DNA from 3 places in the Anaerostipes sp. 494a genome. Region 1 is predicted to be linked to each of the others. Evidence: predicted binding sites of a transcription regulator. Region 1 holds the regulator's gene; each other region holds the start of a gene.
The links. Region 1 encodes NrdR, which represses ribonucleotide reductase genes. Its sites were predicted from a motif close to CACAANATNTTGTG; they were not measured.
Positions count from the first base shown of each region.

Region 1 (8,075 bases):
TCCTCATGGTCTTCTGAGTTGGAAAATTCAACTTGCTGGAAGCATCCTGCTGTAAAGTACTTGTAGTGAAAGGAAGAGGATTTTTCTTTAAACGTTCAGTGACTTTGACCGAATCCACCTTGAAATCTTTTCCGTTCAGGTCATTCAGAATTCTATCAAGTTCTTCTTTACTGTGTATCTCAAGCTTCTTATCCTTTGTTCCTGTAAATTTTGCAACTAAAGGTTTTTTACTGCCTTTCATATCCAGTAAAGCATCCAATGACCAGTATTCCTGAGGAATAAAAAGACTGATTTCTTCTTCCCGGTCACAAATCAAACGAAGTGCTACAGACTGCACTCTTCCTGCACTGAGCCCCCTTTTGATCTTAGCCCATAAAATAGGACTGATTTGATATCCAACAATACGGTCCAATACTCTTCTCGCCTGCTGGGCATCTACAAGATTCATATCAATCTCTCGGGCATGTTTGATAGAATCTTTTACTGCATTTTTTGTTATTTCATTAAAGGTAATTCTACTGCAGTTTTTATTCTCAAGCTTTAATGCATGATATAAATGCCAGGAAATAGCCTCTCCCTCACGGTCCGGGTCAGTTGCAAGATAAACTTTATCAGCTTTTTTCACCGCTTTACGAAGAGTTGCCAGTACCTCTCCCTTTCCTCTGATGGTAATATACTTTGGTTCAAAATCATTTTCCAGATCAATTCCCAAGGTACTTTTCGGAAGATCCCTGACATGTCCGTTTGATGCAATTACCTCGTAATTCTTACCAAGAAATTTTTTAATTGTTTTTGCTTTCGCTGGTGATTCAACGATTACTAGATATTTTGGCATATTATACTTACCCCTTGCTAAGATTTTTATTCAAGAATGCCTCCTTCTAAACAGTTGGCATCTCACATCTTATATATATATTATGGTGTACCTGTTTCACATAGCCATCCGATTCCAAATGAAACAATACTTCCAGGGTTTTTTCAAATGATAGCCCTGATAAATATACGATTTCATTTAAATGTTTCGGATACAAATCTAACACATCATACACCTTTTTTTCTGTAACCGCAAGACATTTTCCCATAAATTGACTGAAATTTCCTGAATATTTTGTGAAATCCGGGAATTCTGTCAGAATATCTTCAACAGATTCTGTTAGCTTTGCACCTTCTTTTATCAATCTATGACAACCCTCATGCTTTTTTTGTGTAACCGGTCCCGGCACTGCAAATATCTCTTTATTTTGTTCCAGTCCACAGTCTGCTGTAATCAATGAACCGCTTTTTTTCTCAGCTTCTACAACAACAACTCCGTCACTTAATCCACTGATCAGTCTGTTCCTTTTTGGAAAATTCCATGAATATGGAGGTACTCCAGGTGGATATTCTGATAGGACTGTTTGGGTTAAATACATTTCATGAAATAACTGATAATTATCTTTTGGATAAATTTTATCAATTCCACACCCAAGAATACCTGTTGTCATTCCGGTTTGAGACATTGCTCCTCTATGAGCTGCTCCATCGATTCCCTTTGCAAGTCCACTTATGACCCCAACGTTATAAGATGCCAGCTCCTTAGCAAATCTCCTGGCAATTTCTATTCCATAAGATGTAGGAAACCTTGTACCAACGATTGCTATATTAAGAGACTTTTCTTTATAAGGTTGTCCTTTTTGAAAAAATACATAAGGAAAATCGTAGATTTTTTTTAGACGCGACGGGTATGTCGCTTCCTGAAACATAGTACATATAATTTCCTGTTTTTCTAATTGCTCATATTGTTCTTGAATAAAAGATATATTTCTTGTTTTTATAAATGTCTCCAGTTGGCTTTTTGAAAACTTTTCTTCTATTATATTAGGTTTTACCAAAAATAATTCTCTGGGATGACAGAAAATCTCCATGAGCTGATGCTGTTTTACGGAACTGATACCAGACAAAGCTGAAAACCAATACCAATATAATTTATCTGTCATCGCCAAGCACCTCTTTTAAAAAGCTATCATTTCGATAAGATAAAGCCTCTATGATATGATATGGCTGAATTTGTTCCTGGTCATCCATAAGTGCAATGGTCATTGATAACTTTTTTATTTTGTCAACACCCCTCTTAGAAATCTTTCCATCTTTGTAAATATTACAAATCAGAGCTTCTCCATCTTTTGATATATTACATAGTTTCTTCATATCAAAAGCTTTTATTTCACTAAAAAAAGAATATCCTGTTTTTCTTAGCAGCTGTTTCTCTTTATTTACATTTTCAACAATTCTGTTCTTTATGGTTTTCGATGATTCACTTTGATTAATTTCTATAGCTGTCTTTTCTTCCACTGCAGATAATATCATATCAAACCTATCCAGAAGAGGCCCTGATAATTTCTTCAGATATCTCCGTTTTTCGTAGTAAGAACACCTGCATTTTCCTTCTTCCAGTCCATATCCGCAAGGACACGGATTCATGATACCAATTAATTGAAAATCCGCTGGAAATATGTAGTTTTTCCCAAGACGATTCATAATAATCTCATTATCTTCCAATGGCTGCTTTAAAGCTTCCAGACATTCAGTCCGAAAATCCATCATTTCATCTAAAAATAAAATTCCCAGATGCGCAAGTGTAATTTCTCCTGCCTTTGGATTTTTCCCTCCTCCTGTAAAAGCAGCCTTAGAAATAGATGAATGTGGAATTCGAAAAGGCCTGTCTGTATCCATGATATTCCTTGGAACACCTGTTGCATCATATATACTTTGTACTTCCAATCTCTCATCATCTGTTAATGGATATAATATAGAAGGAATTCTTTTTACTGCCATTGTCTTGCCTGAACCTGGTGACCCTGCAATTAACATATGATGTTTTCCGGTCACTGCGATCTCAATGGCACGTTTTAAATGTTCCTGACCTTTTATATCAATATAGTCTTCAGGATACTCTCTGTTCTCCCATTCTATCTTTCTTTTGAAATGATTCTTTTTAAGTTTTCCATGAAAAAAGTCTATGACATTTTCCAAAGTTTTCATATAAAATATTTCAATTCCTTCAATGGAATCCAGAGAATCTCGATCATCTTCTGCAACAAAAAATTTCTTTATTCCCTGCTTCCTTGCTTCTAAAATAATGGGAAGACAATTTCCAACACCATGAATTCTCCCATTAAGACCCAGTTCTCCAAGCACACAAAAGTTATGTAATTGATCGGATGGTATTAAGCCCAGACATGCTAAAAAGGCTACAGCAATGGGAAAATCAAATGCTGTGCCGCTTTTTCTGATATTTGCAGGGGATAAATTAACTGTGATTTTCATAGATGGCAATGGATGCCCGATAGATCGAAGTGCAGAGGCAACTCGCTCTCGTGCCTCTGCGGCTTCCTTGGATAAATAGCCTACCATAGTAAAATAGGGAAGACCATTTCTGATTTCAACTTCTACATGAATTAAATGTCCCGTGACACCTGAAACAATGCCACTTTGCACTTCCTGATAAATCATAACTGACTCCTTCTTCTCAGGAAGGTTTTCCAAAATGATAGGATTATCATACCATAATTGGAAATTATTTCAAGAGCTTCTTTAATTCATTCATAAAAGTATTTACATCTTTAAATTCGCGATAGATTGCAGCAAAACGCACATATGCCACTTCATCCAGATCTTTGATTTTGTCCATGACAATTTCTCCTATAAGAGATGTTTCAACTTCCCTGAATCCCAGGTTAAAAATCTTTGTCTCAATCTCATCCACTGCCTGATCAATCTGAGCCATGGAAATAGGTAATTTATGACATGACTGAACAATTCCATGACGTATCTTGTTTCTATCATATAACTGCCTTGTTTTATCCTTTTTGATTACTGATAATGGCTCTGTTTCAATCTTTTCATATGTGGTAAAACGTTTACTGCAGTCATCACATTGTCTTCTCCGACGAATGGCATTATTATCGTCCGCTGGTCTTGAATCAATAACTCTGGAACTTTCACTTCCACAATATGGACACTTCATCTTTCGCTACCTCCGTTTCTTTTGCTTGCAGTATAACATTTTTTATATTCTACTTCAAACATTCTTTTTCATTTATATCTACAAGAATTGTATCATGCCCAATTTTGACAATTTTTTTATATGGTATTCTATATATCTGATTTTTTCCAAAGCAACGGATTAGTTTTTCCGCTTTTGGAACAATTAAAAAGCATATACATCCGTTTTCAAGCTCAAATTCCAGATCAATCACAAAACCAAGTCTTTCTCCAGTCTTACAATTGATTACATCCTTTTGCCGCAGCTCAAGAAAATTCATAAAAACACCTTTTTTTCATTTATATTCAAAACCAAAGCATCTTATACAAAAAGACAGGAAGAAAATTCTCCCTGTCTTGTGCACCCAGACATCTCAAAAGTCTAGGCTTCTTTCTTAACTTCTTTTTTTCCTGTAATAATGCCCTTTGGACATTTATTTGCACATAATCCGCATCCAACACATTTGTCATAATCGATCTTGGCAATATTATTTTCAACGGTAATAGCTCCCAGTTTACAAGCCTTTTCACAGGCTTTACAACCGATACATCCGGCCTTACATACAGACATAACGGCTTTTCCAAAGTCTTTAGAACTACATTGTACTTTACATTTTTTATCATATGGTACAAGCTCAATCAATCCTTTCGGACAGATTTCTGTACATTTACCACATGCAACACATGCTTCTTTGTCAATATAAGCAATTCCGTTTACAATAGAAATTGCATCTTCCGGGCAAACATTTGCACAGCTTCCAAAACCAAGACATCCATATTCGCAGGCTTTTGGTCCCGCACCTGGCACTGTCATAGCTTCAATACAGCTCTGTGTTCCACTATACTTATATTTATCAGCTGCTTTTTCACAAGTTCCGGCACATTTTACAAATGCCACTTTCTTTACAAATTCTCCTGCTTCAACTCCCATGATTGCACTGATTTTTTCTGCAGCTGCTGGTCCACCAACAGGACATCCGTTAACCGGTGCTTCACCATTTGCGATTGCTTTTGCAAGGCCATCACAACCTGCATAGCCACATCCACCACAGTTGTTTCCAGGAAGTTCTGCTCTGATTGCGACTTCTTTTTCGTCAACAGGAACTTTAAATTTCTCAGAGGCAATTCCAAGTAAGATGGCAATTACCAGTCCAGTTCCTCCTACAACGACGGCCGCAAGAATAATTGCTGTAACGTCCATTCCTACTACCTCCTATATGATTCCTGAGAATCCAAAGAAAGCAATTGCCATCAACCCTGCAGTTACAAGAGTAATTGGCATTCCTTTAAAAGATTCCGGTATATTATTATGTTCCATTCTTTCACGAATACCAGCCAGGATTACGATAGCAACGGTAAATCCAATGGAAGTACCAATACCATTTACAACACTGGTAACAAAACTATAGCTGTTCTGCACATTAGTTAAAGCCACACCAAGTACAGCACAGTTTGTTGTAATCAGAGGAAGATATACTCCCAATGCTTCATACAATGCCGGCATGGATTTTTTCAATACTAATTCTACGAACTGTACTAATGCTGCAATTACCAGAATAAATACGATAGTCTGCAGATATTCCAGTCCTGTTGGAACTAAAATAAACGAATAAATTAAATTAGTTACGGCTGATGCGATGGTAATAACGAAGATGACCGCTGCACCCATTCCGCCAGCAGTTTCAACTTTTTTAGAAACTCCAAGGAAAGGACACAAACCAAGGAACTGGCTTAATACGACGTTATTTACCAGGGCGGACCCAATGGCAATTAACAATAAATCCTTCATAATAATCCTCCTTATTTATCATCGACTGTTGTATCAAAAAAGCTTCTGGAGCCACATGCACTATTTCCACAGTTGGCACAATCTCCACATCCTGTAGATGCAGGTGCTTTCTTTCCAGGTTTTTTACTTCTGATCTTATTCTGAGCTGCAACCAGACAAGCTAATACAAAGAATGCTCCTGGAGCAAGAATAAAGATTGTAATTGGTTCATAGGATGCTGGCATAACCTGCATTCCAAAAATCTGTCCTGCTCCCAGTAATTCACGGAAAGCACCGATTAATGTCAATGCAATAGTAAAACCAAGTCCCATTCCAAGTCCATCAAAAAATGATACAATAGGACCATTTTTTGCTGCAAATGATTCAGCACGTCCAAGGATGATACAGTTAACTACGATCAGAGGAATGTAAAGTCCCAATGCTGCATTTACAGATGGCACATAACCCTGAAGTAAAAACTGAACAATTGTTACCAGGGAAGCGATAACAACAATATATCCTGGAATTCTGACTCTGTCTGGAATTATATTTCTTAATGCTGAAATAATCAGATTGGAAAACATTAATACAGCTGTTGTTGATAAGCCCATTCCTGCACCATTGATTGCTGATGTTGTTACAGCAAGTGTCGGACACATACCTAACATTAATACGAAGGTTGGGTTTTCTTTTACGATACCATTAATCAAACGTTCTATTGGATTTGGTTTCATCTTACTTACCTCCCTTCAGGCTCTTTGCATATGCAACACAGCTGTTGACACCGCTTGTTACAGCACGGCTTGTAATTGTTGCACCACTGATAGCATCAACTTTTGCATCATCATTTTTTCCAGAACCATCTTTTACAACTTCAAATTTATCTGCTTTTTTATTTTTGAAATTACTTTTGAACTCATCTTCTGTAGCTTTCATACCAAGTCCGGCTGTTTCACTAATAGATAATGTTTCATATCCATTTACTGTTCCATCATTACGAACACCAACAGATAATGATACATTTCCGCCATATCCTTCCGGATTTGTGACAGAAAATACATAACCAAGTTCTTTTCCATTGCTGTCTACTGCTTTTGCTGCTTCACTGATTGTGTTCTGACCAAGATCATTTGCTTTTAATACTTTCGCAACTTCTTTCTGATCTAACTTCACATTTTCAAATTTTGCTGCATCAGCAAATACTGCTTTATAAGCTTCCTGTTTTGTCTTTTCTTCCTGGGCTGCAATCGGAGCTTTTGTAATGTTATATACAAATCCAAGAAGGAGACCGGCAATCAGAGTGATAACACATAATTTGATACAATCTGTAATCAGATTCTTATTCATTGCTCTTACCTCCTTTTGCTTTAACGATTCCAAATGGAGTAGGAACGGTTACTTTCTCAATCAACGGAACAAGTAAGTTCGCAATAATGATGGAATATGATACTCCTTCAGACATTGGTCCAAACAGACGGAATGTTCCGGTAAGAATACCGAGAAGTAATGCATAGATTACTTTTCCCTTATCTGTAATCGGGGATGTTACGTAGTCTGTTGCCATAAAGATAGCACCTAACATAAGTCCTCCACCAAATAAGTGAGAAGCAATAAAGTTAATATCCAGTCCATGTCCTCCAAACAGCGCCACAAACACTGCTACTGTTGCGATATAGACACATGGAATGATTGGAGAAATAACTTTACGGATAACAAGATAAATTCCTCCAATAATCAGCAGTATTGCAGAAGTCTCTCCAATAGTACCTGGAATGAACCCTTCAAATAATTTTAATACGTCTACAGTTTTTCCTGCTTTTAATGCTGCCATAGGTGTTGCTGTTGTCACACCGTCATATGTAAATGTTGTCATTCTTGCAGCAAAGGAAATCATCAGGAAACATCTTGCACCAAGTGCAGGGTTCATGAAATTCTGTCCTAAGCCACCGAAAAGCTGTTTTACGACAATGATTGCAAAAATACCACCTAAGATTGGAAGCCAGAAAGGAACTTCTGCAGGCAGGTTTAACGCAAGTAATAATCCGGTAAGAACAGCACTAAGATCACTGATAGTCACCGGCTGTTTCATAAGTTTCTGGTATGCATATTCTGCTACAACACAAGTAACAACCGTAATTGCAATTGTAATTGCCGCAGGAACACCAAAGATATAGATACCAAAAATAGTAGCGGGTAATAATGCAATTATTACATCCAGCATAATCTTCTGTGTTGAGCCATTATCTCTTACATGAGGGTTGGCAGACACATGATATAATGATTC
Region 1 covers NZ_MJIF01000001.1:452,569-460,643, forward strand. The annotation lists gene topA (type I DNA topoisomerase) at 1-835, opposite strand, end outside; gene dprA (DNA-processing protein DprA) at 882-1,976, opposite strand; gene BHF70_RS02390 (YifB family Mg chelatase-like AAA ATPase) at 1,966-3,492, opposite strand; gene nrdR (transcriptional regulator NrdR) at 3,557-4,006, opposite strand; gene BHF70_RS02400 (YlmC/YmxH family sporulation protein) at 4,056-4,304, opposite strand; gene BHF70_RS02405 (RnfABCDGE type electron transport complex subunit B) at 4,406-5,224, opposite strand; gene rsxA (electron transport complex subunit RsxA) at 5,237-5,812, opposite strand; gene rsxE (electron transport complex subunit RsxE) at 5,824-6,525, opposite strand; gene BHF70_RS02420 (RnfABCDGE type electron transport complex subunit G) at 6,527-7,138, opposite strand; gene BHF70_RS02425 (RnfABCDGE type electron transport complex subunit D) at 7,131-8,075, opposite strand, start outside.

Region 2 (8,075 bases), 220 kb from region 1:
TAAGTTTTTGCATTACCTTTAATGCAAATTCTTTTCCAGCAGGATCAGTGTGTGATTTACCCGTCATTCTGACGCACATTTCATAAAGACCCGCGTATCCAAGAGAAATAGTTGAGTATCCATTGTATAACAATTTGTCAATTTTTTCTCCTTTTTTCAAACGTGCAAGTGCTCCATGCTGCCATAAAATCGGTGCAACATCTGAAACAGTTCCTAACAGCCTTTCATGGCGACATCTTAAAGCACGATGGCATAATTCCAGACGTTCTTCTAGAATTTCCCAGAATCTACTCATATCTCCATAAGAAGAACATGCCACATCAACAAGATTGATCGTAACAACCCCCTGATTAAAACGTCCATAATATTTATGACTTCCATCAGGATTTCTCTGTGAATCTTCCACTGTAAGGAAAGAACGGCATCCCATACAGGTATACACATCTCCCTGTTTTAACTGCCGCATTACTTTTGCTGATATATAATCCGGAACCATACGTTTTGCTGTACATTTGGCTGCCAGCTCTGTTAAATACCAGTATTTTGAATCCGGTGTAATATTATCATCATCCAATGCATAAATCAGCTTTGGAAAGGCAGGTGTAATCCATACACCTTTTTCATTTTTTACTCCCTGGATTCTCTGTTTCAGCACTTCTTCAATAACAAGTGCAAGATCGTCTCTTATCTGTCCTTCCGGCACTTCATCCAGATACATAAAAACAGTAACAAATGGTGCCTGTCCATTACATGTCATCAATGTAACAAGCTGATACTGAATAGTTTGAATTCCCTGTTTGACTTCATCATAAAGACGCATCTCAGTAATCTTATCAATAATCGTTTCATCCATGCTTTCACCAGATGCTTTTCTTTCTCGAATAACATTTTGACGAAGTTTCTTACGACTAATATCTACAAATGGGGCAAGATGAGCAAGTGTAAATGACTGTCCTCCATATTGGTTACTTGCAACCTGAGCAACGATCTGTGTAGTCACATTACATGCTGTAAAAAATGAATGGGGTTTTTCAATCATAGTTTCACTAATAACTGTCCCATTCTGGAGCATATCTTCCAAATTGATCAAATCGCAATTATGTTCTTTCTGAGCAAAGTAATCAGAATCATGAAAATGGATGATACCTTCTTCATGAGCTTTGACGATTTCATCTGGAAGCAGAACACGTTTGGATAAATCCTTACTGACTTCTCCAGCCATATAATCTCTCTGCGTTGAATTGATTACTGGATTCTTATTAGAATTTTCCTGATTAACCTCTTCGTTTATGTTCTCCAGCAATGACAAAATTCCATCATCTGTTGTATTTGATTTTCTGGAGATTTCTCTCTTATAACGGTATCTCACATATTTCTGTGCTACCTCATAACCTCTCATCTCCATGATTCCTGTTTCAACCATATTCTGGATATCTTCCACGTTAACCGCGTGGGAAGATGTTTTTACCTGCTGTGCAACATTATCTGCAATGGCAACAATCTGATATTTATTCATTTGATGAATCTTTGGCACTTCTTTATTTGCTTTGCCTATGGCATTACTGATTTTCTCAATATTAAACTCTACCTCTTCTCCATTTCGTTTGATTATCTTCGTTTTTACTTCAGAATTCATATTTTCCACCTCATATATTTTATACCAAATATTGTTATTAGTTCATTCTTCAGACACAACATATTGTGCTGCATCCCTATCATACACCGTTTTATGAAAAAAAGAAAGGAAATCTTTCATCTTTTTATAATTCTTTATAACACTCCTAAATGCTCCAAAAGAATCTTCATACCTAAAAGTATCAGAATTACTCCTCCTGCCAGTTCTGCTTTAGATTTATATTTTGTCCCAAATAGATTCCCGATTTTTACTCCTGCTGCAGATATAACAAATGTGCTGATTCCAATCGTAGAAGCTGCTTCAACAATATTTACCTTTAAAAAAGCAAACGTGATTCCAACAGCTAAAGCATCAATGCTGGTGGCAACTGCTAAAAGAAACATTTCCTTAACAGCCAGCGAATCATCTGCTTCTTCATCTTCAGATTCTGCTTCTTTTATCATATTCATTCCGATCATTCCCAGAAGGATAAAAGCAATCCAGTGATCTACCCTTGTAATCTGCTCTTTGAACTGTGTCCCTAATAAGTATCCTAAAACGGGCATTCCGGCCTGAAAAACTCCAAACCACAATCCTACCACAGAAGCTTTTTCAATAGTTGCCCTTTTCATAGCAAGTCCTTTACAAATCGATACTGCAAAAGCATCCATTGCCAGTCCTACTGATAAAATCAACAGTGTCAAAAAATCCATGTTTTTTCTCCTATCTTATGTAATGTATTATATGATGATTAATTCTTCGGTAAAAAAATGTACTTACTGCCACAGAAGCAATTTCTGCAACTGGATAAGCAAACCAAACCATGGATAATTCCCCAATCCTTGAAAATAAAAATGCTACTGGAAGCAATACTATTAACTGCCTTGCAACAGAAACCATCATACTGTAGATTCCATTTCCCAAAGCCTGAAATACCCCTGATAAAATAACGCAATATCCTGCAAAAACAAAGCTCAGACTAATAATTCTTAAGGCCGGAACACCAATCTGCAACATCGTTTCCGAAGCATCAAACAGCATTAATAGCCTTCCAGGTATCGTTTGGATAATAACCAATCCAACTGCCATAATTCCAACTGCATAACAGACCCGATGGACTGCATAATAAAACATAGCGAGAATCCAAGCTGCATTCTGTCCAATAACAGTTGCAGTTGCTGCTCCTGCTATTCCCATTTTAGGCAAACCAAAATATCCAAAAATAAGAATAGGATCCAGAATAATATTGATCAGTGCTCCCATTCCCTGAGTAATCATAGTATAAATAGTTCTTCCTGTAGACTGAAGAAGTCTTTCAAAAGTCATCTGCCCCATAAGTCCGAAGGAACAGATACAACATATTCTCAGATACATTGTTCCTCCTTAAACAATGGTCGGAATATTTGTTTGCTTTACCATAAATCCATGGACAAAAATAGACCTGTACATAAAAAAATCAAATAACCAATAGACACCAGAAACAACCCATGATCAGCACAGCTATTTACTTTTTCCTGATTCCCTTCTCCCAGACTTCTGGAAAGAAGAGAATTAATTCCGACAGCCAGTCCTGCTACAACAGCAATCATCAAATTCTGTATGGGGAATGCCATTGATACTGCTGTCAATGCATGCTCGCTTAATCTGGATACAAAAATACTATCTACAACATTATATAATGCCTGAACAGTCATTGAAATCATCATGGGAAATGACATAGAAATTACCAGCTTAGATACCGGCATAGTTCCCATTTTATTTTCTTCTATATTCTCTTTTTTCCCTTTCATATCTTTCTTTCCCTTTTTGCCTCTTATCTTATTAATAACCGAAACGTTGCTGCTCATAATACACAACTTCTTATTGTATAAATAAAAGGAATATTATGTCAAGACATAATACTCCTTCTCTTAATAAATCACCTGGAAAAGACGATTAAAGTGCATGTTCCAATTCTAAAAGAAATTCTTTTAAATCCAGTCCTCCTGAATATCCAGTTAAAGATCCATTAATTCCAATTACTCTGTGGCATGGCACCACTATAGCTATTGGATTCTGATTATTCGCCATTCCAACCGCCCTGCAGCCCTTTGGAATTCCAATCTTCTCTGCAATATCCTTATATGTACAAGTCTGTCCGTAAGGTATCTCACACAATGCTTTCCAAACCTTCTGTTGAAATTCTGTTCCATGAAAAGATAAGGGAAGATCAAATTCTGTTCTCTCTCCAGCAAAATATTCCGTCAGCTGATATGCAGTATTCTGAATATTTGGGGTTTCTCTTTTCATTCCGACGTCTCTTCCTTGTGTGTGGAAATGTATGCCACATATGCCATGCCCGTCATCCACAATTGTTAATCTTCCGATTGGAAAATTATAATCGTAATAGTATCTCATATGCCCATCTCCTTTACATATACATTGTATCAGATTGAATAGAGTTGACAAGTCTTAATTTCTTTCGTAAAATTGTGGTAATTGAACATGAAAACAATTTTTTAATTTTATCTAGGAGGGATTTTAATTTGGACCCCAGTGTCATATTCCAGCTTATAGGAATTATTATTTTATTAGCTCTTTCTGCTTATTTTTCTTCAGCAGAAACTGCCTTAACAACAGTTAACCAGCATGCAGTTCGTGCAATAGCAGAAGATGGTGATAAGCGGGCAGAAACCGTTTTGAAGCTTATCGAGAATCCCAGTCAGATGCTTTCCAGCATTCTGGTTGGAAATAACCTTGTAAATATATCTGTTACATCTTTATCTACAACCCTGGCCATTGAAATTTTCGGCAATATGGGAGCTGGTATTGCAACTGGTATTTTGACTGTTCTTGTTTTAATTTTTGGTGAAATTACACCAAAGACTTATGCAACTATTAAGAACACAAAGCTTGCGTTATCTTATGCTTCCAGCATTTATTTTATTACCAGACTTTTAACTCCTGTTGTTTTTATCATCAATAAACTTTCAACAGGGCTGCTGATTCTGCTTCATATTGATTCTAAACAATCCAAACAAATTATGACTGAGAGGGAGCTGCGCACCATTGTAGATGTCAGTCATGAAGACGGGGTTATTGAAGATGATGAAAAGGATATGTTAAACAATGTTTTTGATTTTAAGGATGCAATTGCCAAAGACATAATGATTCCAAGAATCGATGTATCCTTCGTCTCTATTGATTCCTCATATGATGAAGTTATGGAAACATTTACAGAAGCACGTTTTTCCAGACTCCCAGTCTACGAAGGAAGCAAAGATAAAGTTGTTGGCATCGTATATTTAAAAGATGTATATTTTTACAGAACAAAACATCGTGATGAAGTTTTCCAGCTAAAAGATGTTCTAAGAGAACCTTTTTTTACTTATGAAACACAAAAAGTTTCCAGCCTTTTATCTCAAATGCGGGAAAAATCTGTTAGTTTCTCTATTGTATTAGATGAATATGGAATTACTGCTGGACTTATTACATTAGAAGATATTGTAGAAGAAATTTTTGGTGAAATCCGTGATGAATATGACCAAGATGAAATGAACAGTTTCCAGCAGCTGGATGATGGATCCTATCTTGTAGATGCTTCCATGAAACTGGACGATCTAAATGATCTGATTGATACTGATATTACATCTGAAGACTACGATTCACTTGGCGGTTATATGATCGAACTACTGGATCACCTCCCAGAAGAAGGGGAAACCGCTGAAGATCAACAGTTTATTTTTCAGATTGATCATGTTGAAAAAAATCGCATGGAAACGATTCACATGAAAAGAAAATCTCATACTGAAACTGAATAAGAAATATGTTATGTAATGAATAAGACCATGACTTCAATTTGAGAGTCATGGTCTTATTTTTTTTCTATCTAAAATAATCTACACCAGATTCAAAGATTTTCTGATCCTTATCTCCATAGATATTAATTCCAACATAACTATCACGTCTTTCAGAATGTCCCATCTTTCCAAGAACTCTTCCATCTGGACTTGTAATACCTTCAATTGCAAAGTAAGAACCATTTGGATTATAATCTTCATCCATAGTTGGATCTCCACTTAAATCAACATACTGTGTTGCAACCTGACCATTTGCAAAAAGTTCTTCAATAACATCATAGTTTGCTACAAAACGTCCTTCTCCATGAGATACAGGAATACTAAATGTATCTCCTACATTTACTTTGTTAAACCATGGAGACAGATTAGATACAACTTTTGTATATGCAATCTTTGAAATATGTCGTCCAATACGGTTCATAGTTAATGTTGGAGCGTCTGCTGTCTGTTCTACAATCTTTCCTTGTGGAACAAGACCAAGTTTAATCAGTGCCTGGAATCCATTACAGATACCAAGAACCAATCCATCTCTGTTTTCTAACAGATCCATAACAGATTCTTTCAGCTTTTCATTTCTAAATGCTGTTGCAAAGAATTTTGCTGAACCTTCTGGTTCATCACCGGCACTAAATCCACCAGGGAACATAATCATCTGTGATTCTTTAATTGCTTTTTCGAATACCTCTACAGAATCACGAATTCCCTGAGCATCCAGATTCTTAAATACCTTTGTAATTACATTGGCTCCTGCACGCTCAAAAGCTCGTGCAGAATCATATTCACAGTTTGTACCTGGGAATACAGGAATAAATACATTTGGTTTGGCAACCTTATTCTTGCATACATATATATTACCTTTATTGTAAGTACGGGAAATATTTAATGTATCCTGACTTCCTTCTGATTTTGTTGGGAATACACTCTCTAATGGTTTTTTCCATGTATTCAGTGCATCTTCAAGAGTTACCACTTCATCTCCAAATACAAACTCATGTTTTTTAGTTACTTCACCAATCAAAAGTCCTGGAATACCAAGTTTATGAACATCCCTCGTGTCTGTTTCAACAACAAAAGAGCCAAAATGAGGATCTGTTAAATCTTCTAACGTGATTTCACTATCAAAGATAACTCCTAAGTGGTTACCAAATGCCATCTTGGCAACAGCTTCCATTGTTCCGCCTGAGCCAATTGCATAAGCAGATTTAATAACACCCTGTTTTATTAATTTATGAATTCGTCTATAAATCTTCTTCACTTCACTGTAAACCGGAAGGTTATACGCATCCGTTGGAATACATAAGCGTATCAGTCTATTTCCAGGTTTCTTCAATTCTGGAGTAATAACATTTTTTACATTTGCAACATCTACTGCAAAAGATACTAATGTTGGTGGTACATCAATATCATTAAAGGTTCCTGACATACTGTCTTTACCTCCAATGGATGCAAGACCAAATCCAAGCTGTGCCTGATATGCACCTAACAGTGCTGCAACAGGCTGTCCCCAACGTTCCTTATCATTACCAAGACGTTTAAAGTATTCCTGGAATGTTAAACGGATATCTCTATAATCTCCACCAGAAGCAACAATTTTTGCAATAGATTCTGTAATCGCATAAACAGCTCCATGGAACGGACTCCATTTGGAAAGATACGGATCAAATCCATAACTCATCATTGTAACCGTATCAGACTCACCTTTTAACAACGGAAGTTTTGCGATCATTGTCTGAATTGGTGTCAACTGATATTTTCCACCATATGGCATGGTTACTGTTGCTGCTCCGATAGAGCTGTCGAACATTTCAACCAGACCTTTCTGAGAACATACATTCAAATCAGATAATACATTCTTACACATTTCTTTGAAAGATTCAGCTTCATCTTTTCGGTTAAAGTATGATTCCACACGATGAGGAATCTCAACATATACTTCAGTTTCCTGATGTGCACCATTTGTATCCAGGAATGCTCTGGAAAGATTAACAATTTCCTTTCCTCTCCATGATAAAACAAGCCTTGGTTCTTCTGTTACAGTAGCAACTGCAACAGCTTCCAGGTTTTCTTCTGCAGAATATTCAAGGAATTTATCTACATCCTTTGGATCTACAACAACAGCCATACGTTCCTGAGACTCAGAAATTGCCAATTCAGTTCCATCAAGACCGGCATATTTTTTAGGTACTTTGTCCAGATTTACTGTTAATCCATCAGCAAGTTCTCCAATTGCCACAGATACTCCACCTGCACCAAAGTCATTACATTTCTTAATCAGACGGCTTACTTCTTCTCTACGGAATAAACGCTGAATTTTACGTTCTGTTGGAGGATTACCTTTCTGTACTTCTGCACCACATGTTTCTATAGACTCTTCTGTATGAACTTTAGATGAGCCTGTTGCTCCTCCACATCCATCACGACCTGTTCTTCCTCCAAGAAGAATAATAATATCACCAGGATCAGAATTCTCACGCACTACATTCTTTCTTGGTGCCGCACCCATAACTGCACCAATTTCCATACGTTTTGCCACATAATCAGGATGATAGATTTCATTAACCATTCCTGTAGCCAGCCCAATCTGATTTCCATAAGAACTGTAACCATGAGCTGCCCCTGTA
Region 2 covers NZ_MJIF01000001.1:672,897-680,971, forward strand. The annotation lists gene nrdD (anaerobic ribonucleoside-triphosphate reductase) at 1-1,636, opposite strand, end outside; gene BHF70_RS03555 (manganese efflux pump MntP) at 1,771-2,328, opposite strand; partial or broken gene BHF70_RS13000 (MATE family efflux transporter) at 2,339-3,405, opposite strand; gene BHF70_RS03565 (methylated-DNA--[protein]-cysteine S-methyltransferase) at 3,551-4,012, opposite strand; gene BHF70_RS03570 (HlyC/CorC family transporter) at 4,141-5,415, shown strand; gene BHF70_RS03575 (phosphoribosylformylglycinamidine synthase) at 5,480-8,075, opposite strand, start outside.
Region 2: a site for NrdR is predicted at 1,691-1,704, ahead of nrdD (anaerobic ribonucleoside-triphosphate reductase). Genes of this name have one in related genera too.

Region 3 (8,075 bases), 870 kb from region 1:
AAGATGATTATGCAGACGGTTGGTCTTTATGATGTCTTGACAATGGAGAAAATGAAAGAAGATAAGATCGTTATGGACTGTAATCTTTCATTTCTTCCAACAGATGATAAAAATCTGGTGTATCGTGCAGTGGCATTGATGAAGGAAAAATATCATATTACAACGGGAGTGAAAATTCATTTAGAGAAGAAAATTCCTGTAGCGGCTGGTATGGCTGGAGGAAGTTCCAATTGCGCGGCGGCATTAAAAGGAATGAATCAGATGTTTAAGTTAGGACTTTCAACAGATGAGCTTTGTGAGTGCGGTGTAGCATTAGGAGCGGATGTCCCGTATTGCATCTGGGGAGGAACTGCATTAGCGGAAGGTATTGGTGAGAAGCTTTCACGGATAGCACCAATGCCGGATTGTTATATATTGGTTGCAAAGCCTGGTATCAGTGTGTCAACGGCATTTGTATACAAGAATTTAAAACTGGACAGTTTAGAAAAACATCCTGATATTGACGGGATGATAGAATGTTTGAAAAGTGATAACTTAAAAGGCATATGTGACAGATTGGAAAATGTTCTGGAAACAGTAACTATACCAGAGTATCCGGTGATTGCCCGGGTAAAAGAGCATCTGATGGAGCAGGGAGCCATGGGAGCGCTGATGAGTGGAAGCGGTCCGACGATTTTTGGAATTTTCTCTGATAAGAAAAAGGCAGATCAGGCATTAAAATCCCTGAGAAGCATCAAAGACATAAAGCAGGCTTATGTAGTTAGGCCAATACAATAAGAGAAGCAGGAGGAGTAACAATGAGTGATAAATTAAAAGTAAATATGAATGAATATCTTCCATTGCGTGATGTGGTGTTTAACACACTTCGTCAGGCAATTATTACAGGAGAGTTTGCACCGGGAGAAAGATTAATGGAAATCGCCCTGGCAAATCGACTTGGAGTAAGCCGTACACCAGTCAGAGAGGCAATTCGTAAGCTGGAGCTGGAAGGTCTTGTTGTAATGATTCCTAGAAAAGGTGCGGAAGTTGCAAGAATTACAGAGAAAGATTTAAGAGATGTTCTGGAGGTTCGCAGTTCACTGGAAGAATTAGCGGCAGAACTGGCAACAGAGAGGATGAATGATGAATCCAGAGCCAAAATTGAGAAGGCACTGACAGAATTTGAAAAAGCGATTGAATCAGGAGATAATGCTGCCATTGCAGATAGTGATATGGAATTCCACGATACCATTTTTGATTCCACAGGGAATGCAAGACTGATACAGATTTTAAACAATCTAAGGGAACAGATGTATCGTTATCGTCTGGAATATATCAAAGATACAGAATATCATGCAAGTCTTCTGAAAGAACATAAGGCAATGGCTAAAGCCATGTTCTCAGGGAAAAAAGAAGAGGCCAAAGAGATTATGAAGAATCATCTTTATAATCAGGAAATGACAGTAATTCGTAATATAAAAGAAGAAAACTAACATAATAAAAAGAAACGTCACAGGAGCCGTAGTGAGAAAAAAATTTCTCTGTGTTCCTGTGGCGTTTTTTATTTCATGGAAAGATTTTGCTACGATAAAGTGTAAAGGCCTTCCCATGAAACAAAAACGCTCCGCGCAGATGTGCAAAGGAAAGCAGTTAAAACTGCTGCACATCGGCACGCAAAGCGGAGCAAGTCCCTCATGATCGAGGGATACAGGGAGTTGATAGCGGACTTGTCCGCTTTGTTCTTACGTTAGAGCGTAAAATCTCTTCCTGAGAATAAAAAAACGGTTTTTCTCTCATAATAATCAAAAACAGAAAGGCCGATGGATATGGATGAGTTTCATGGACGAGATCATAAATTAAAAGGGAAGATTTCCCAGGATATTCAAAACAATATAAAGTATGTAGAAGCAGTGATGGCTGATTGCAATGATTTGATAAAAAAAGAGTTTCATATAGGAAGACGAAGGAATATACGAATTTATGTTGTTTATATGGATGGTCTGGTAAATACAGAAATGATTCAGGAATCAGTGATCAAACCTATGCTGATTGAACCTGTGCAGGAGAAAAGACAGGCTGTTGATCAATGGGTGATTGAAAGTGCGGATCGAAAATGGATTACAACTATGGAGGAAGCTTTCACAGCAATTCTTTCTGGAAATACAGTAGTATTTATTGATGGAGAGGGACAGGCAATTCTTATTTCCAGTAAAATGCCGCCGACACGGGGAGTTCAGACTGCGGATCAGGAAGTAGCTATGGTTGGTCCAAAGGACAGTTTTAATGAAAGTCTGAGAACCAATACAGCACTGGTGCGGCGTCGTATTCGTGACACTCGTTTGAAAGTAATCCAAAAACAGGTAGGTACCAGAAGTAAAACAGATTATGCAATAATGTATATAGATGATCTGGTAAAAAAAGATATATTAGAAGAAATTGAAGCACAGATAGAGGAGATGTGTGTGGATGGAGTGCTTGACAGCAGTATGCTTCAGCAGTTCTTAGAGAAGAATACAAAAACTCCTTTTCCAACATATCAGCTGACACAGCGTCCTGACAAAACTGCCAGTGGATTACTTGAAGGAAGAATCGCTGTTATTGTGGATAATTCTCCTGAGGCGTTGCTGCTTCCTGTTACTTTGAATGTTTTTTTTCAGGCCAGTGATGATTATTATAATCGATGGGAGACAGCAACATTTGCAAGAATACTTCGATATATTTCAGCTTTTTTAGCCGTAGGACTGCCTGGATTTTATGTGGCCCTTGCCAGTTATCATCCGGAAGTCCTGCCAACCCCTTTTTTACTGGCGTTGGTATCGGCCAGAGAAGGGGTTCCATTTCCGGTAGTTGTGGAAGTGCTGCTGATGGAGCTTTCTTTTGAACTTCTTCGGGAAGCAGGAATTCGTCTGCCGGGACAGCTTGGAGGGACTATAGGAATCGTTGGAGGACTGATTGTAGGACAGGCAGCAGTAGATGCCCATATTGTCAGTACAATTGTGGTTATTGTGGTTTCATTGACAGCCATTGCATCTTTTTCTATTCCCAATGAAATATTCACAGGAGCCTTTCGTCTGTTGAAGTTTATGCTCATCGCCTTTTGCACTTTTTGGGGACTTTATGGATTTTTTCTTGGATGCCTGGCAATTTTTATTCATTTGTTTCAAATGGAAAATTACGGAGTTCCTTACATGTATCCTACAACGGCAAAAGAGCACGGTGTATCCACGGCTTTTCAGGATTATGTAATCAGGGCACCTTTGAAAAGTATGAAATTACGGCCGGAGTTTACAAAAAATGATGCAAGAATCAGGCAAAAGGAGGAACGCCATGGAAAATAAGCATCAGGTAATTACAGAAAGGCAGGGGAACAGGATTTTTATACTGGAAACTTTTTCTGCTTCGGCATTATTTCTGCCACAGGTGGTTTTAGGGAAAAATGCGGAAAGTGGAATCCTTTCAGTAGCAGGAGCCTGCTTTCTGGCGGGAATATATTTTTTGATAACAGAAAAAATGACCAGGGGCATATCAATGGAGCAAATGTTAAAAGGACATCCCTTGGCGGCTGTTTTTTATTATATGCGTTTCTGGATAAATGGAGTCTTTTTTTATATTTATATCCTTTTTATGGTATCCCGTTACCTTCTTCCAGGCAGAAAGCCATGGTTTGCAGGAGTACTGTTGATGATTCTTGCATGGATGATTAACAGAAGTGGATTAAGAGGACGGGGAAGGGTTATGGAAGGAATTTTCTGGTTTGTGCTGCTTCCGGTTATCTTTGTTTTACTATTAAGTCTTACAGATTTATCGTTAGGGGAACTCAGTGTAACAACATTTTCATGGAATCACTTTGTTAATGGAATGATTGGGGCAGTAGCGTTGCTTCATCCAATGGAACTGGCGTGGTTTTACAGAGGAAATATAAATCAAGGAAATATGACAGTTTCATCTTTTTTAGGTTTGGGAATCCTTCTTATGGGAATTTTCTGTGCAGTGACAGGCTCACTGGGAAGAAAAATGATTTTGTATGATGAAAATCCGGTAATGTCCATGGCACAGGGAGCGGCAATGCCTGGAGGTTTAATGGCCCGTCTGGATATTTTTCTTATTGCTTTCTGGATCGTAGGAGTTTTCTGTGTTTTCAGCGGATATTTGTTTTATGGAAATGAGAGCATTAGGAATACTTTTCAAAACGGAGGGAAAATAGCAGCGTGGCTGTCCTATGGAGGAATATTGTTTATGACTGATTTCCTTTTTGATCTTTATCCGCTTTTTCAAAAGTATTTTTTGTGGTTCATCTATGGAAATCTGATTATTGGAATGATTTTTCCGCTGGTACTGTTTCTGAGTAGAAGAAGGAGAAAAAAGAATGAAATTTACAGCTAAATGTTTTCTGATTCTGCTTTTGCTGACAATATTTACCGGCTGCTGCGGATGCAAAAATCAGAAAGATATTGAAGACAGTAGTTATATCCTGGCTATGGGATTTGAAAAAAACGGTGATCAATACCTGGTACGATATTCTTATGCTGATTTTGATAATGAAAAAAGCAATTCAGGAACAAAGATACCGTCAAAATCCATAACCTTTCTGGCAGACTCTTTTGCTGATGCCAACAAAAAATGGGAAAAATATCAGATGAAAAATTTAAATTTTGGACATTTAAAGGTAATTATTTTTGGTAATGGAGTGAAAGATCCAAAGATTATAAAAGAATTGCTCAGGCATCCGCAAATTGCCAAATCTGTTTTTGTGCTAAAAACAGATAAAAGTATTTCTGATGTTTTTTCAAAAGAAAAAAATCTGAGCATTTCTTTTGGAGAATATGTGGCAAAATCTATTGAAAATTCTGAAGAAATTACTTTACCTAAAAATTATACCTTAGGACGGATAATGTATTGACTTTCTATTTGACCAATGATAATATTGAAATACTTCACATTATGTTGTGGAATGGATTTCGAATAAACACTATATATAGTATATCAGATGAGGGATGACTCCCGCCTCTGTAGGCGGTGAGCAACAATTATGTATCAGTGGCGGGTTTCAATCCCCCATCTGATATACGCTCCGCGAGGATGCGCAGGAATTCGGATTGGAAGTATGTCTGCTATGCAGACCCGAATTCCGCGCCAAGACTCGCGAGCGAGTCTTGAATATAGAAAAGATTATACGATATAGCCGAAAGGGGAGAAAGAGCTAAATGATCAAAGTAGTAAAGAAAGATGGTACAAGAGAGGATTTCAATGTGCAGAAGGTTGTGGTAGCAGTTAATAAATCTGCTTATCGTGCATTGGTGAAATTTTCTCAGAAAGAACTGGATTTTATTTGTGACTTTGTAACGAAAAAAGTACAGGAGATGCATAAAGATGAAGTTCATATTTCGGAGATGCATAATGTAGTAGAAGGAGCTCTGGAGCAGACGAATCCTCTGGTCGCTAAAAGCTATCGCGATTACAGAAATTATAAACAGGATTTTGTTCAGATGCTGGATGAAGTTTATAAAAAAAGTCAGTCTATTATGTATATTGGAGACAAAGAAAACAGTAATACAGACAGTGCACTGGTATCTACAAAGAGAAGTCTGATATTTAATGAATTAAATAAGGAGTTATATAAGAAATTCTTTTTAACTACAGAAGAAATACAGGCATGCAGAGATGGTTATATTTATATTCATGATATGTCTGCCCGCAGAGACACTATGAACTGCTGTCTGTTTGATGTGCAGGAAGTGTTAAAAGGCGGTTTTGAAATGGGAAATCTCTGGTATAACGAGCCAAAGACACTGGATGTAGCTTTTGACGTTATTGGAGATATTGTTTTAAGTGCTGCCAGTCAGCAGTATGGCGGATTTACTGTACCGAATATTGAGCTGATTCTGGAGCCTTATGCAGAGAAATCCTATAATAAAGCCATAAAGAGATATCTGGAACTGGGTCTGCTTGAAGATAAAGCTGAGGCGGAAGCATTAAAGGATGTAAAGAGAGAATTTGAGCAGGGATTTCAGGGACTGGAATATAAGTTTAACAGTGTTTCTTCCAGCAGAGGAGATTATCCGTTTATTACCATTACGGCAGGAACTGGAACCGGGCGATTTGCAAAGATGGCTACAATTTCCATGCTGGATGTAAGAAGACAAGGTCAGGGAAAGGAAGGACATAAAAAACCTGTTCTGTTTCCTAAAATTGTATTTTTATATGACAAGAACCTCCATGGACCAGGAGGAGAACTGGAAGATGTGTTTGAAGCAGGAATCCGTTGTTCCAGCAAGACTATGTATCCAGACTGGCTGAGCCTTACGGGAGAAGGGTATATTTCCAGCATGTATAAAAAGTACGGAAAGATTATCAGTCCCATGGGTTGTCGTGCATTTTTATCTCCGTGGTATGAGAGAGGCGGAATGGAGCCGGCAGATGAGGAAGATGTTCCGGTATTTGTAGGAAGATTTAATATAGGAGCAGTCAGCCTGCATCTTCCAATGATTTATGCCAAGGCAAAACAGGAAAGCAGAGATTTTCATGAAGTTTTAGATTATTATCTGAATCTGATTCGTCAGCTTCATATCAGAACCTATGAATATCTGGGAGAGATGAAGGCGTCCACCAATCCTTTGGCGTACTGCGAAGGTGGTTTCCTTGGGGGACATCTGGATCTTCATGACAAAATCAAACCATTGTTAAAATCTGCAACAGCATCTTTTGGAATTACGGCATTAAATGAGCTGCAGCAGCTTTATAACCATAAATCCCTGGTGGAAGACGGAAAGTTTGCACTGGAAACATTACAATATATTAATGAGCAGGTAGCCAGGTTTAAAAAGGAAGATGGTTATTTGTATGCTATTTATGGAACTCCGGCAGAAAATCTCTGTGGATTGCAGGTGAAACAGTTCCGTAAGAAATATGGAGTTATTGAAAATGTATCTGACAGAGAATATGTCAGCAATTCTTTCCATTGTCATGTGGCAGAAGATATTACTCCAATAGAAAAACAGGATCTTGAAGGAAGATTCTGGGAATTAAGCAACGGTGGAAAGATTCAATATGTAAAATATCCAATCGATTATAATGAAGAGGCAATCAAAACTCTGGTGCGTCGTGCAATGGATCTTGGATATTACGAAGGAGTTAATTTATCTCTGGCTTATTGTGATGACTGTGGACATGAAGAACTGGAAATGGATGTATGTCCAAAATGTGGAAGTCATAATCTCACCAAAATTGATCGAATGAACGGATATCTATCTTATTCCAGAGTAAAAGGAGATACGAGACTAAATGATGCCAAAATGGCAGAAATTTCAGAAAGGAAATCCATGTAATGCGTTACCATAATATAACCAAGGATGATATGCTCAACGGAGACGGTCTCCGGGTGGTTTTGTGGGTCTCTGGATGTACTCACAAATGTAAAAACTGTCATAATCCGGTCACCTGGGATATTAAAGGCGGACTCGAGTTTGATGAAGGGGCAAAAAAGGAATTATTTGAAGCACTGGATAAACCGTATGTTTCAGGTATTACATTAAGTGGTGGAGATCCTCTTCATCCGGCAAATTGCAGAGATATTACCATTCTTGTGGAAGAAATTAAAGAAAAATTTCCGGAAAAGACAATCTGGATGTATACAGGATTTTGCTGGGAAGAAATTTCTACACTGGAAGTAATTAAAAATATTGATGTGCTGATAGACGGACCATACATAGAGGAATTACGAGATCCAAAGATTCATTGGAGAGGAAGTAGTAACCAGCGGGTGATTGATGTAAAACAATCATTAAAAGAAGATCGGCTCATTCTTCACTGCCAGTAGAAATTTAAATCTTTAGATTTGTTTAGAAAGTGTTTATAATTTTTTATTTTTGTTACATTGTATTAGAAAGGAATTTTGATATACTTAAAACATAGTTTTTCATATATTTTAATCCTCTCTTTTCATTTGATAAAAAGAAATCCCGCCAGATGATGGCGGGATTTTTTATTACATAGGAAATTCCTTTGAATTTCCTATGTAATAAAAAATGCTCCGCAAAAGATGCGACCAGATGCATAAGGTGATAATTGCTTACGCAATAGCATCTGGCGCGCAAAGC
Region 3 covers NZ_MJIF01000001.1:1,320,192-1,328,266, reverse strand. The annotation lists gene ispE (4-(cytidine 5'-diphospho)-2-C-methyl-D-erythritol kinase) at 1-777, shown strand, start outside; gene BHF70_RS06705 (GntR family transcriptional regulator) at 798-1,472, shown strand; gene BHF70_RS06700 (spore germination protein) at 1,806-3,317, shown strand; gene BHF70_RS06695 (GerAB/ArcD/ProY family transporter) at 3,307-4,362, shown strand; gene BHF70_RS06690 (Ger(x)C family spore germination protein) at 4,346-4,879, shown strand; gene nrdD (anaerobic ribonucleoside-triphosphate reductase) at 5,184-7,304, shown strand; gene nrdG (anaerobic ribonucleoside-triphosphate reductase activating protein) at 7,304-7,795, shown strand.
Region 3: a site for NrdR is predicted at 4,947-4,960, ahead of nrdD (anaerobic ribonucleoside-triphosphate reductase). Genes of this name have one in related genera too.